DNA from 3 places in the Pseudomonas sp. SDO5215_S409 genome. Region 3 is predicted to be linked to each of the others. Evidence: predicted binding sites of a transcription regulator. Region 3 holds the regulator's gene; each other region holds the start of a gene.
What was found. Region 3 encodes sigma-54, which starts transcription at its own class of promoters, with help from an activator protein. Its sites were predicted from a motif close to ANTGGCATNNANNTTGCTNT; they were not measured.
Positions count from the first base shown of each region.

Region 1: the regulator sigma-54 is predicted to act here: its motif matches at 1,497-1,516, upstream of flgB (flagellar basal body rod protein FlgB).
Region 2: the regulator sigma-54 is predicted to act here: its motif matches at 1,506-1,525, upstream of glnA (glutamate--ammonia ligase).

Region 1 covers NZ_JBSVWN010000041.1:1,325-4,600, reverse strand. Annotated here, with positions in the region: gene ACW9H9_RS19790 (chemotaxis protein CheV) at 1-493, shown strand, start outside; gene cheR (protein-glutamate O-methyltransferase CheR) at 538-1,365, shown strand; gene flgB (flagellar basal body rod protein FlgB) at 1,554-1,961, shown strand; gene flgC (flagellar basal body rod protein FlgC) at 1,965-2,408, shown strand; gene flgD (flagellar hook assembly protein FlgD) at 2,425-3,138, shown strand; gene flgE (flagellar hook protein FlgE) at 3,170-3,276, shown strand, end outside.
Region 2 covers NZ_JBSVWN010000022.1:78,219-81,494, reverse strand. Annotated here, with positions in the region: gene thiI (tRNA uracil 4-sulfurtransferase ThiI) at 1-1,291, opposite strand, end outside; gene glnA (glutamate--ammonia ligase) at 1,626-3,032, shown strand.
Region 3 covers NZ_JBSVWN010000017.1:75,766-79,041, forward strand. Annotated here, with positions in the region: gene hpf (ribosome hibernation-promoting factor, HPF/YfiA family) at 1-250, opposite strand, end outside; gene ACW9H9_RS11680 (RNA polymerase factor sigma-54) at 326-1,819, opposite strand; gene lptB (LPS export ABC transporter ATP-binding protein) at 2,000-2,725, opposite strand; gene lptA (lipopolysaccharide transport periplasmic protein LptA) at 2,725-3,255, opposite strand; gene lptC (LPS export ABC transporter periplasmic protein LptC) at 3,242-3,276, opposite strand, start outside.

The DNA.
Region 1 (3,276 bases), on a different contig from region 3:
CGACGTGGAGAAAATCCTCGCCGAAGTGGCCCCGACCTCCGAGGCGATCTCGGTGGGCGTGGTGGACGCCGAGATCCAGCACAAAGCCTTGTCGCTGCGGGTGCTGACCGTGGACGACTCCTCGGTGGCTCGCAAGCAGGTGTCCCGCTGCCTGCAAACCGTGGGCGTAGAAGTGGTGGCGCTCAACGACGGCCGACAGGCGCTGGATTACCTGCGCAAGCTGGTGGATGAGGGCAAGAAGCCCGAAGAAGAATTCTTGATGATGATCTCTGACATCGAGATGCCGGAAATGGACGGCTACACGCTGACGGCCGAGATCCGCAATGATCCGCGCATGCAAAAGCTGCATATCATCCTGCATACTTCGTTGTCGGGCGTCTTCAACCAGGCGATGGTCAAGAAGGTCGGTGCCGATGACTTTCTGGCCAAGTTCCGTCCTGATGACCTGGCATCCCGGGTAGTCGACCGGATCAAGGCAGCAGATCATGGCTAGGGGCCTTCCCCCTGGCGGTCACACGATTTATAGAGGCGGTACTTTTGTCTACGGGTAATTTGGATTTTGAACAGTTCCGGGTCTTCCTGGAAAAAGCCTGTGGCATCTTGCTCGGTGAAAACAAGCAGTACCTGGTATCCAGCCGTCTCAACAAACTGATGGAACAGCAAGGGATCAAGTCGCTGGGCGAGCTGGTCCAGCGGATCCAGGGCCAGCCGCGCAGCGGGCTCAAGGAAAGGGTGGTCGATGCCATGACCACCAACGAAACCCTGTGGTTTCGTGACACCTACCCGTTCGAAGTGCTCAAGAACAAAGTCCTGCCAGAGGCGATCAAGGCCAGCCCCGGCCAGCGGTTGCGCATCTGGTCGGCGGCGTGTTCGTCGGGGCAGGAGCCGTATTCGATCTCGATGGCCATCGATGAATTCGAGCGCAGCAACCTGGGCCAACTCAAGGCCGGGGCGCAGATCATCGGCACGGACTTGTCCGGCACCATGCTCAACAACTGCAAGACCGGCGAGTACGACAGCCTGGCCTTGGGGCGCGGTTTGTCCCAGGAGCGCCTGCAGCGTTACTTCGACCCCAAGGGCGCCGGGCGCTGGGCGGTCAAGGCGCCGATCAAGAGCCGGGTGGAGTTTCGCTCGTTCAACCTGCTGGACAGTTATGCCAGCCTCGGCAAGTTCGACATGGTGTTTTGCCGCAACGTGCTGATCTACTTTTCGGCCGAGGTGAAGAAAGACATCTTGCTACGCATTCACGGCACCCTCAAGCGCGGCGGTTATCTGTTCCTGGGGGCATCCGAAGCCCTGAACGGCCTGCCCGACCATTATCAGATGGTGCAGTGCAGCCCCGGCATTATCTACCAGGCCAAGTAGCCGGCAATCTGCCGGGCAGCGGCAAATCCCCTTTGCCGCTTTACTGGCGTTTCGCGGAAACCCCTTGCCGCTTTTCTGGCATTGCCGCGGGCACTCTCTCGGAAAACCCTTGAAATACGGGCCTTCGTTAACTTGGCATAGCCCTTGCTATAACCCAGTTAACGACAAGCAGGTCAAAGGTTTCCGCCATGAGCATCAGCTTCGACAAAGCGCTCGGTATCCACGAACAGGCCCTGGGTTTTCGCGCCCAGCGTGCCGAAGTTCTGGCCAACAACATTGCCAACGCCGACACCCCGAACTACAAGGCTCGGGACCTGGACTTCTCCGCCGTGCTCGCCGCGCAGCAAGACAAGACCAAGAACGGCACCTTTGCCTTGAACATGACCAACAGCCGTCATATCGAAGCGCAAGGGTTTGGCCAGGGTGACGAGCAGTTGCTGTATCGCACGCCGATGCAACCGTCGATCGACCAGAACACCGTGGACGCGCAGCTGGAGCAATCGGCCTATGCCGAGAACTCGGTGAACTTCCAGGCCAGCTTTACCCTGCTCAACAGCAAATTCAAAGGGCTGATGTCAGCCCTGCGTGGAGAGTAAGCCATGTCCCTCGCCAGTGTTTTCAATATTGCCGGCAGCGGCATGAGCGCGCAGACCACGCGCCTGAACACCGTCGCCAGTAACATCGCCAACGCCGAGACGGTGTCTTCGAGCATCGACCAGACCTACCGCGCCCGGCACCCGGTGTTTGCCACCATGTTCCAGGACGGCCAGGGCAATGGCAGCGATTCGCTGTTCCAGAACCAGGATGCCGCAGGCTCTGGCGTACAGGTGCTCGGGGTGGTCGAAGACCAGAGCAACCTGGAAGCCCGCTACGAGCCCAACCATCCTGCCGCGGACGAAAAAGGGTACGTGTACTACCCCAACGTCAACGTGGTCGAGGAAATGGCCGACATGATTTCCGCCAGCCGTTCGTTCCAGACCAACGCCGAAATGATGAACACCGCCAAAACCATGATGCAGAAGGTCCTGACCCTGGGTCAGTGATAAGGGGCGCTACGTAATGGCTATTGTTGACAACAACTCGACAGTCCAGGACCTCTTCAACCAGAAGGTCCAGAACAGCAACAACAATGTCGGGGATGCGGCCAAGGCCGCCACCGGCAACCAGTCGCTGGGCAAGGACGCATTCCTGCAACTGCTCGTGACCCAGCTGAAAAACCAGAACCCGTTGTCGCCTCAGGACAACGGCGCGTTCGTGGCCCAGTTGGCGCAGTTCAGTAGCCTGGAAGGCATCAACACGCTGAACGACTCGGTGAATGCGATTTCTGCCAACTACAGCTCCTCGCAGGCCCTGCAGGCGTCGTCGCTGGTCGGGCGCTCGGTGATTACCCAAACCAACAAGGCCACGGTCGACACCAGCAAAAGCATGACCGGCTCGGTGGCCGTGACGGCGGCGGTGGGTAACGTTTCCGTGAAGATCACCGACAAGGACGGCAACGTCGTTCGCACCATCGATATGGGCGCGCAGAGTGCGGGCAGTGCCAGCTTTATCTGGGACGGCAAAAACGACAAGGGCGAGACGGCGCCGGCTGGCACCTACACCTTTGCCGCCACCACCAAGAATGACAAAGGCGACTCGGTTGCCCTGGCCACCTCGCTCCCGGCGACGGTCACCAGCGTGACCCTGGGCCAGAACGGCGGCGAGATGATGCTCAACCTCGCGGGTGGCATGGGCAGCGTCAAGCTGTCGCAAATTCAGATCATCGGTACATAGAGCCGGCTAATACACGGCAGAGGAGAGAAACATGTCTTTTAATATCGGCCTGAGCGGCCTCTATGCGGCCAACAAACAACTGGACGTGACCGGTAACAACATCGCCAACGTGGCGACTACCGGGTTCAAGTCCTCCCG
Region 2 (3,276 bases), on a different contig from region 3:
CGACGCCAGCGATGTGGAGCGGGTCGTCCTCAGCGGCATCCGGGTGACGGATGTCGATGACGATCTGACCGGCCAGTGCTTCGCTGACTTCTTCGATCTGTACGTCCTGGCCCAATTCATCGATCACACGGTCGATCGGCACCAGTTTGGCGTTCTCGAGCGCACGCTCCAGAACCGCCATGTCGAATTCTTTCTCTTCATGCTCCACGCGGTGACGCTTGGCGTGGGTCTTGGGGTTCACCGAGATGACCCCGCAGTACTCGGGCATGTGCCGGGCAAAATTGCCGGTGCCGATCTGGTCGGCCAGGTCGATGATGTCCTGCTTGTGGCTGGCGATCAGCGGGCGCAGCACCAGTTTCTCGGTCACGCAGTCGATCACCGACAGGTTTGGCAGCGTCTGGCTCGACACCTGGGACAACGCCTCGCCCGTCACCAGGGCGTCGATGTGCAGGCGGTCGGCGATTTTCGACGCGGCGCGCAACATCATACGCTTCAATACGACACCCATATGACTGTCGTCGACTTTACCGAGAATTTCGCCGAGCACTTCCTCGAACGGCACGCTGACAAACAGCACGCGCTGGGAACTGCCGTATTTCTTCCAGATGAAGTGCGCCACTTCCATCACGCCCAATTCGTGTGCACGCCCGCCCAGGTTAAAGAAGCAGAAGTGGCTCATGAGGCCGCGACGGATCATCTGGTAGGCCGCGACGGTGGAATCGAACCCGCCCGACATCAACACCAGCGACTGTTCCAGCGTGCCCAGCGGGTAACCGCCGATGCTGTTGTGCTGGCTGTGGATCACAAACAACCGTTGGTCGCGAATTTCGATGCGCACTTCGATTTCGGGTGCTTTGAGCGAAATTCCGGCCGCGCTGCACTCACGGCGCAGCTTGCTGCCGACGTATTTTTCGACGTCCATGGAGCTGAACGGGTGCTTGCCGGCGCGCTTGCAACGCACCGAAAAAATCTTGCCGGTGAGCGCATCGCCATAGTGCTGTTGGCACTTGGCGGTGATGTCGTCAAAGTCGCCCAGCGGGTACTCGTCCACCTGCAGGAAATGCCCGATGCCCGGCATGCAGCTCAGGCGCTCGGTCATGTCTTTCAAGGCTTTGGGGTCGGTTACGCGGGTTTCCAGCTCGAGATTGTCCCACACGCCGTTCACCACCACGTCCGGGTCCAGGTCACGCAGCACCGTACGGATGTTCTTGGCCAACTGACGGATGAACCGCGTCCGTACCGGTCGGCTTTTGATGGTGATCTCGGGGAAGACTTTAACGATTAATTTCATGAAAACAGCGCGCGAAGGCCCGGCCGAAAAAGGGGGGCGCGGATTATAGCGGAAATCGCTCAAGGTTTAACCAGTTAATATGCAAACGACCTTGCGCGCACCAAAACGGGTCACGACCATAAATAAACGCTGCATTGCGGTGCGTAAATTATTCCGTTTCAGCGGATTGCACCGTTATAGGGGCTATTTTGAGGCAAAAAGGCCATGTTGGCGCACTGGCATGCAATTTGCTCCCTTGTGAGGCAGGTTGCCATCGTCGAGTATTCGCGCCGGCATCACCCACATTGTTAGGGCTAACTCCACTACCCCAGCCCGAAGCCACCCGGAGGACACCATGTCGAAGTCGGTTCAACTCATCAAAGATCATGACGTTAAATGGATTGATCTGCGCTTCACGGACACCAAAGGTACTCAACACCACGTGACCATGCCGGCGCGTGATGCGCTGGACGACGCTTTCTTTGAAGAAGGCAAAATGTTCGACGGTTCCTCCATCTCCGGCTGGAAAGGCATCGAAGCCTCCGACATGATCCTGATGCCGGACGACAGCACCGCCGTACTGGACCCGTTCACCGAAGACGCCACCCTGATCATCGTCTGCGACGTGATCGAGCCTTCGACCATGCAAGGCTACGACCGCGACCCTCGTGCGATCGCCAAGCGTGCCGAGGAATACCTGAAGTCCACCGGTATCGGTGACACCGTATTCGTAGGCCCGGAGCCAGAATTCTTCATCTTTGATTCGGTCAAGTTCAAGTCCGACATCTCCGGCTCCATGTTCAAAATCTTCTCCGAACAAGGTTCGTGGATGTCCGACCAGGACGTGGAAGGCGGCAACAAAGGCCACCGTCCAGGCGTCAAAGGCGGCTACTTCCCTGTTCCGCCGTTCGACCACGACCACGAAATCCGTACTGCCATGTGCAACGCCATGGAAGACATGGGCCTGGTCATCGAAGTTCACCACCACGAAGTGGCCACCGCTGGCCAGAACGAAATCGGTGTGAAGTTCAACACCCTGGTTGCCAAGGCTGACGAAGTTCAGACCCTGAAGTACTGCGTACACAACGTGGCCGATGCCTACGGCCGTACCGCGACCTTCATGCCTAAGCCTCTGTACGGCGACAACGGTTCGGGTATGCACGTTCACCTGTCCATCGCCAAAGATGGCAAGAACACCTTCGCAGGCGAAGGTTATGCCGGCCTGTCCGACACTGCCCTGTACTTCATCGGCGGTATCATCAAGCACGGTAAGGCCCTGAACGGCTTCACCAACCCGTCGACCAACTCCTACAAGCGTCTGGTCCCAGGTTTCGAAGCACCGGTAATGCTGGCCTACTCGGCGCGCAACCGTTCCGCCTCGATCCGTATTCCTTACGTGTCCAGCCCTCGCGCTCGTCGTATCGAAGCCCGCTTCCCGGACCCGGCTGCCAACCCGTACCTGGCTTTCGCTGCCCTGGTCATGGCTGGCCTGGACGGTATCCAGAACAAGATCCACCCAGGCGACGCCGCCGACAAAAACTTGTACGACCTGCCGCCTGAAGAGGCCAAAGAGATCCCACAAGTGTGCGGCAGCCTGAAAGAAGCCCTGGAAGAGCTGGACAAGGGCCGTGCGTTCCTGACCAAAGGCGGCGTGTTCAGCGACGACTTCATCGACGCTTACATCGAGCTCAAGAGCGAAGAAGAAATCAAAGTCCGCACCTTCGTACACCCACTGGAATACGAGCTGTACTACAGCTGCTGATCCGGTAGCGCCGCTTGATGCGGCGTGACAAAAAAGACCTCCTTCGGGAGGTCTTTTTTTTTGCCTGCCACAAAGGGCGAGCCCCACGCGCCCCGCACCCTTGAACGCGCCATTAATCCCATGATTTTCAGGTTGCTGAACAGATTGTACAAATTCGCACTATATTGGTGCGATAGCCTGCACCCTACCCACCATGCCACCCCATTTTGGTTCGAAAATTCCCGATCAGGCTGGCAGAACGCCA
Region 3 (3,276 bases):
GGCGATCAAGCTTGTCGGTGAGCAAGTCGATTGAGGCATACATGTCTTCGTGCTCGGCGTTGGCGACGACTTCACCCCCGGGGATCTGCAGGGTCGCTTCAATTTTCTGCTGAAGCTTGTCGACCTTCATGATGACCTGCACGTTGGTGATCTTGTCGAAATGCCCCTCGAGCCTCTTGAGCTTCTGCTCGACGTAGTCGCGCAGCGGTGGAGTGACTTCTACATGGTGTCCACTGATGTTGACTTGCATACAGCTTCTCCTTCGTTGCCAGTGCATAAAGCAGCAGGCCGGGGTGCCTGCTGCCGGAACGCTATGGCGAACCCGTCACATCAAACGCTTGCGCTCGCTGGAAGGCGCGATCCCGAGGGATTCGCGATACTTGGCGACCGTGCGACGGGCTACCTGAATGCCTTGTGCCTCCAGTAAACCAGCGATCTTGCTGTCACTCAACGGCTTTTTCTGATTTTCCGCTGCAACCAGTTTCTTGATGATTGCGCGGATCGCCGTGGACGAGCATTCGCCGCCTTCGGAGGTACTGACATGGCTGGAGAAAAAGTATTTCAGCTCATAAATACCCCGTGGGGTATGCATGAATTTTTGCGTGGTTACCCGGGAAATCGTCGATTCGTGCATGCCCACCGCTTCGGCGATGTCGTGCAAGACCAGCGGTTTCATGGCTTCGTCGCCATATTCCAGGAAGCCGCGCTGGTGCTCGACGATCTGGGTGGCCACTTTCATCAGGGTTTCGTTGCGGCTTTGCAGGCTCTTGATGAACCAGCGGGCTTCCTGCAACTGGTTGCGCATGAAGGTGTTGTCGGCGCTGGTGTCGGCGCGGCGCACGAAGCCTGCGTATTGCGGGTTGACCCGCAGGCGTGGCACCGATTCCTGGTTCAGTTCCACCAGCCAGCGTTCGTTGTCCTTGCGCACGATCACGTCTGGCACTACGTACTCGGCTTCGGTGGACTCGATTTGCGAGCCGGGACGCGGGTTGAGGCTTTGTACCAGCTCGATGACGTGACGCAGGTCATCTTCCTTGAGCTTCATGCGGCGCATCAACTGGCTATAGTCGCGGCTGCCCAGCAGGTCGATGTAGTCGGTCACCAGGCGTTGCGCCTCGCTCAGCCAAGGCGTCTTGGCGGGCAGTTGACGCAGTTGCAGCAGCAGGCACTCACCCAGGTTACGGGCGCCGATGCCGGCCGGTTCAAATTGTTGGATGCGGTGCAGGACGGCTTCGATTTCGTCCAGTTCGATGTCCAGTTCCGGGTCGAAGGCTTCGAGAATTTCCTCGAGGGTTTCGTCCAGGTAACCCTGATTGTTGATGCAATCGATCAAGGTGACGGCGATCAGGCGGTCGGTGTCCGACATGGGGGCCAAATTCAGCTGCCAGAGCAGGTGGCTTTGCAGGCTCTCGCCGGCAGACGTGCGGGTGGTGAAGTCCCATTCGTCGTCATCGTTGCTTGGCAGACTACTGGCGCTGGTCTGGTAGACGTCTTCCCAGGCGGTGTCCACAGGGAGCTCGTTGGGAATGCGCTCGCCCCATTCGCCGTCCTCGAGGTTGTCCACCGTCGGGGCGGTTTCCTGGTAGGAGGGTTCCTGTACGTCGGTGTTGGGCTTTTGCTCGATGTTGTCGGCCAGGGGGTCGGCGTTATCGAAGTCGTCGCCTTCTTCCTGACGTTCGAGCATCGGATTGGACTCCAGGGCCTCCTGGATTTCCTGTTGCAGGTCCAGGGTCGACAATTGGAGCAGGCGGATGGCCTGTTGCAGCTGCGGGGTCATCGTCAGCTGCTGGCCCATTCTCAGGACTAGCGATGGTTTCATGGCAGGGGCTTAACACCTTATTCGCCGGCGCAGTGCGCCATCCACGACAGGGCGCGTGAGCGCCAAACATAAGCAAATTATATGCCTGATATCGGGGGCCTTGCCTAGAGCGCGGTAACAATAAAAACACTGAGGTTTTTATCGCGCGCGCTCCAGTGTGCAGGGCCTCATACCATGGTGTTACAGGCGGAACTCGTGCCCCAGGTACACTTCCTTGACCAACTGGTTGGCCAGGATGGTGGCGGAGTCGCCTTCGGCAATCAGCTGTCCATCGTTGACGATGTACGCGGTTTCGCAGATATCCAGCGTCTCGCGTACGTTGTGGTCGGTGATCAGTACGCCGATGCCCTTCGCCTTGAGGTGATGGATGATCTGCTTGATATCGCCTACGGAGATCGGGTCCACACCGGCGAAAGGTTCATCCAGCAGGATGAATTTCGGCGCCGTGGCCAGGGCGCGGGCGATTTCCACGCGACGACGTTCGCCGCCGGAAAGGCTCATGCCGAGGTTGTCGCGAATGTGGTTGATGTGGAATTCCTGCAGCAGGTTTTCCAGCTCTTGCTTGCGCCCGGCGTGGTCGAGTTCCTTGCGGGTTTCCAGGATCGCCATGATGTTGTCCGATACCGACAACTTGCGGAAGATCGACGCTTCTTGAGGCAGATAGCCGATACCTGCGCGCGCACGACCGTGCATTGGCTGGTGGCTGACGTCCAGGTCGTCGATCAGCACACGGCCCTGGTCTGCCTGAACCAGGCCGACAATCATGTAGAAACACGTGGTCTTGCCGGCACCGTTGGGGCCGAGCAAGCCGACGATCTGGCCGCTGTCGATCGACAGGCTGACGTCGCGCACGACCTGACGGCTTTTATAGGCCTTGGCCAGATGCTGGGCTTTTAGGGTTGCCATTACTCGGCCTTCTTCTTCGGCTGGATAACCATGTCGATACGTGGACGTGGCGCGGTCACTTTGTTGCCGTTGGCGCGACCCGCCTGGGCAACCTGCTTCACGGTGTCGTAGACGATTTTCTCGCCTTCGGTGGTGTTGCCGTCATTGACGACCTTGGCTTTGTCGATCAGCACGATGCGGTTTTGCTGGGCATGGTACTGGATGGTCAGGCCGTAGCCTTTGACCGGCACCGTGTCGCCAGGTTTTTGCAGTTGTTCAAAATACGCAAGGTTGCCTACCGACGTAACCACGTCGATATCGCCCGCAGGGGTGCGAGTCAGTGTCACGGTGTTACCCGTCACTTTCATCGAGCCCTGGGTGATGATCACGTCGCCCTTGTAGGTGGCGATGCCTTGCTTGTCATCCAGCTGCGCGTCGTCGGCCTGGATGTGGATCGGTTGCTGGCTATCGTTCGGCAGAGCCCAGGCGCTCACGCTTCCCAGTGCTGCGCCCAGACCGAGCAAAATAGGGAGGGTTTTAACGAGCCTCATACTGTCCTCTTACGTTCGATA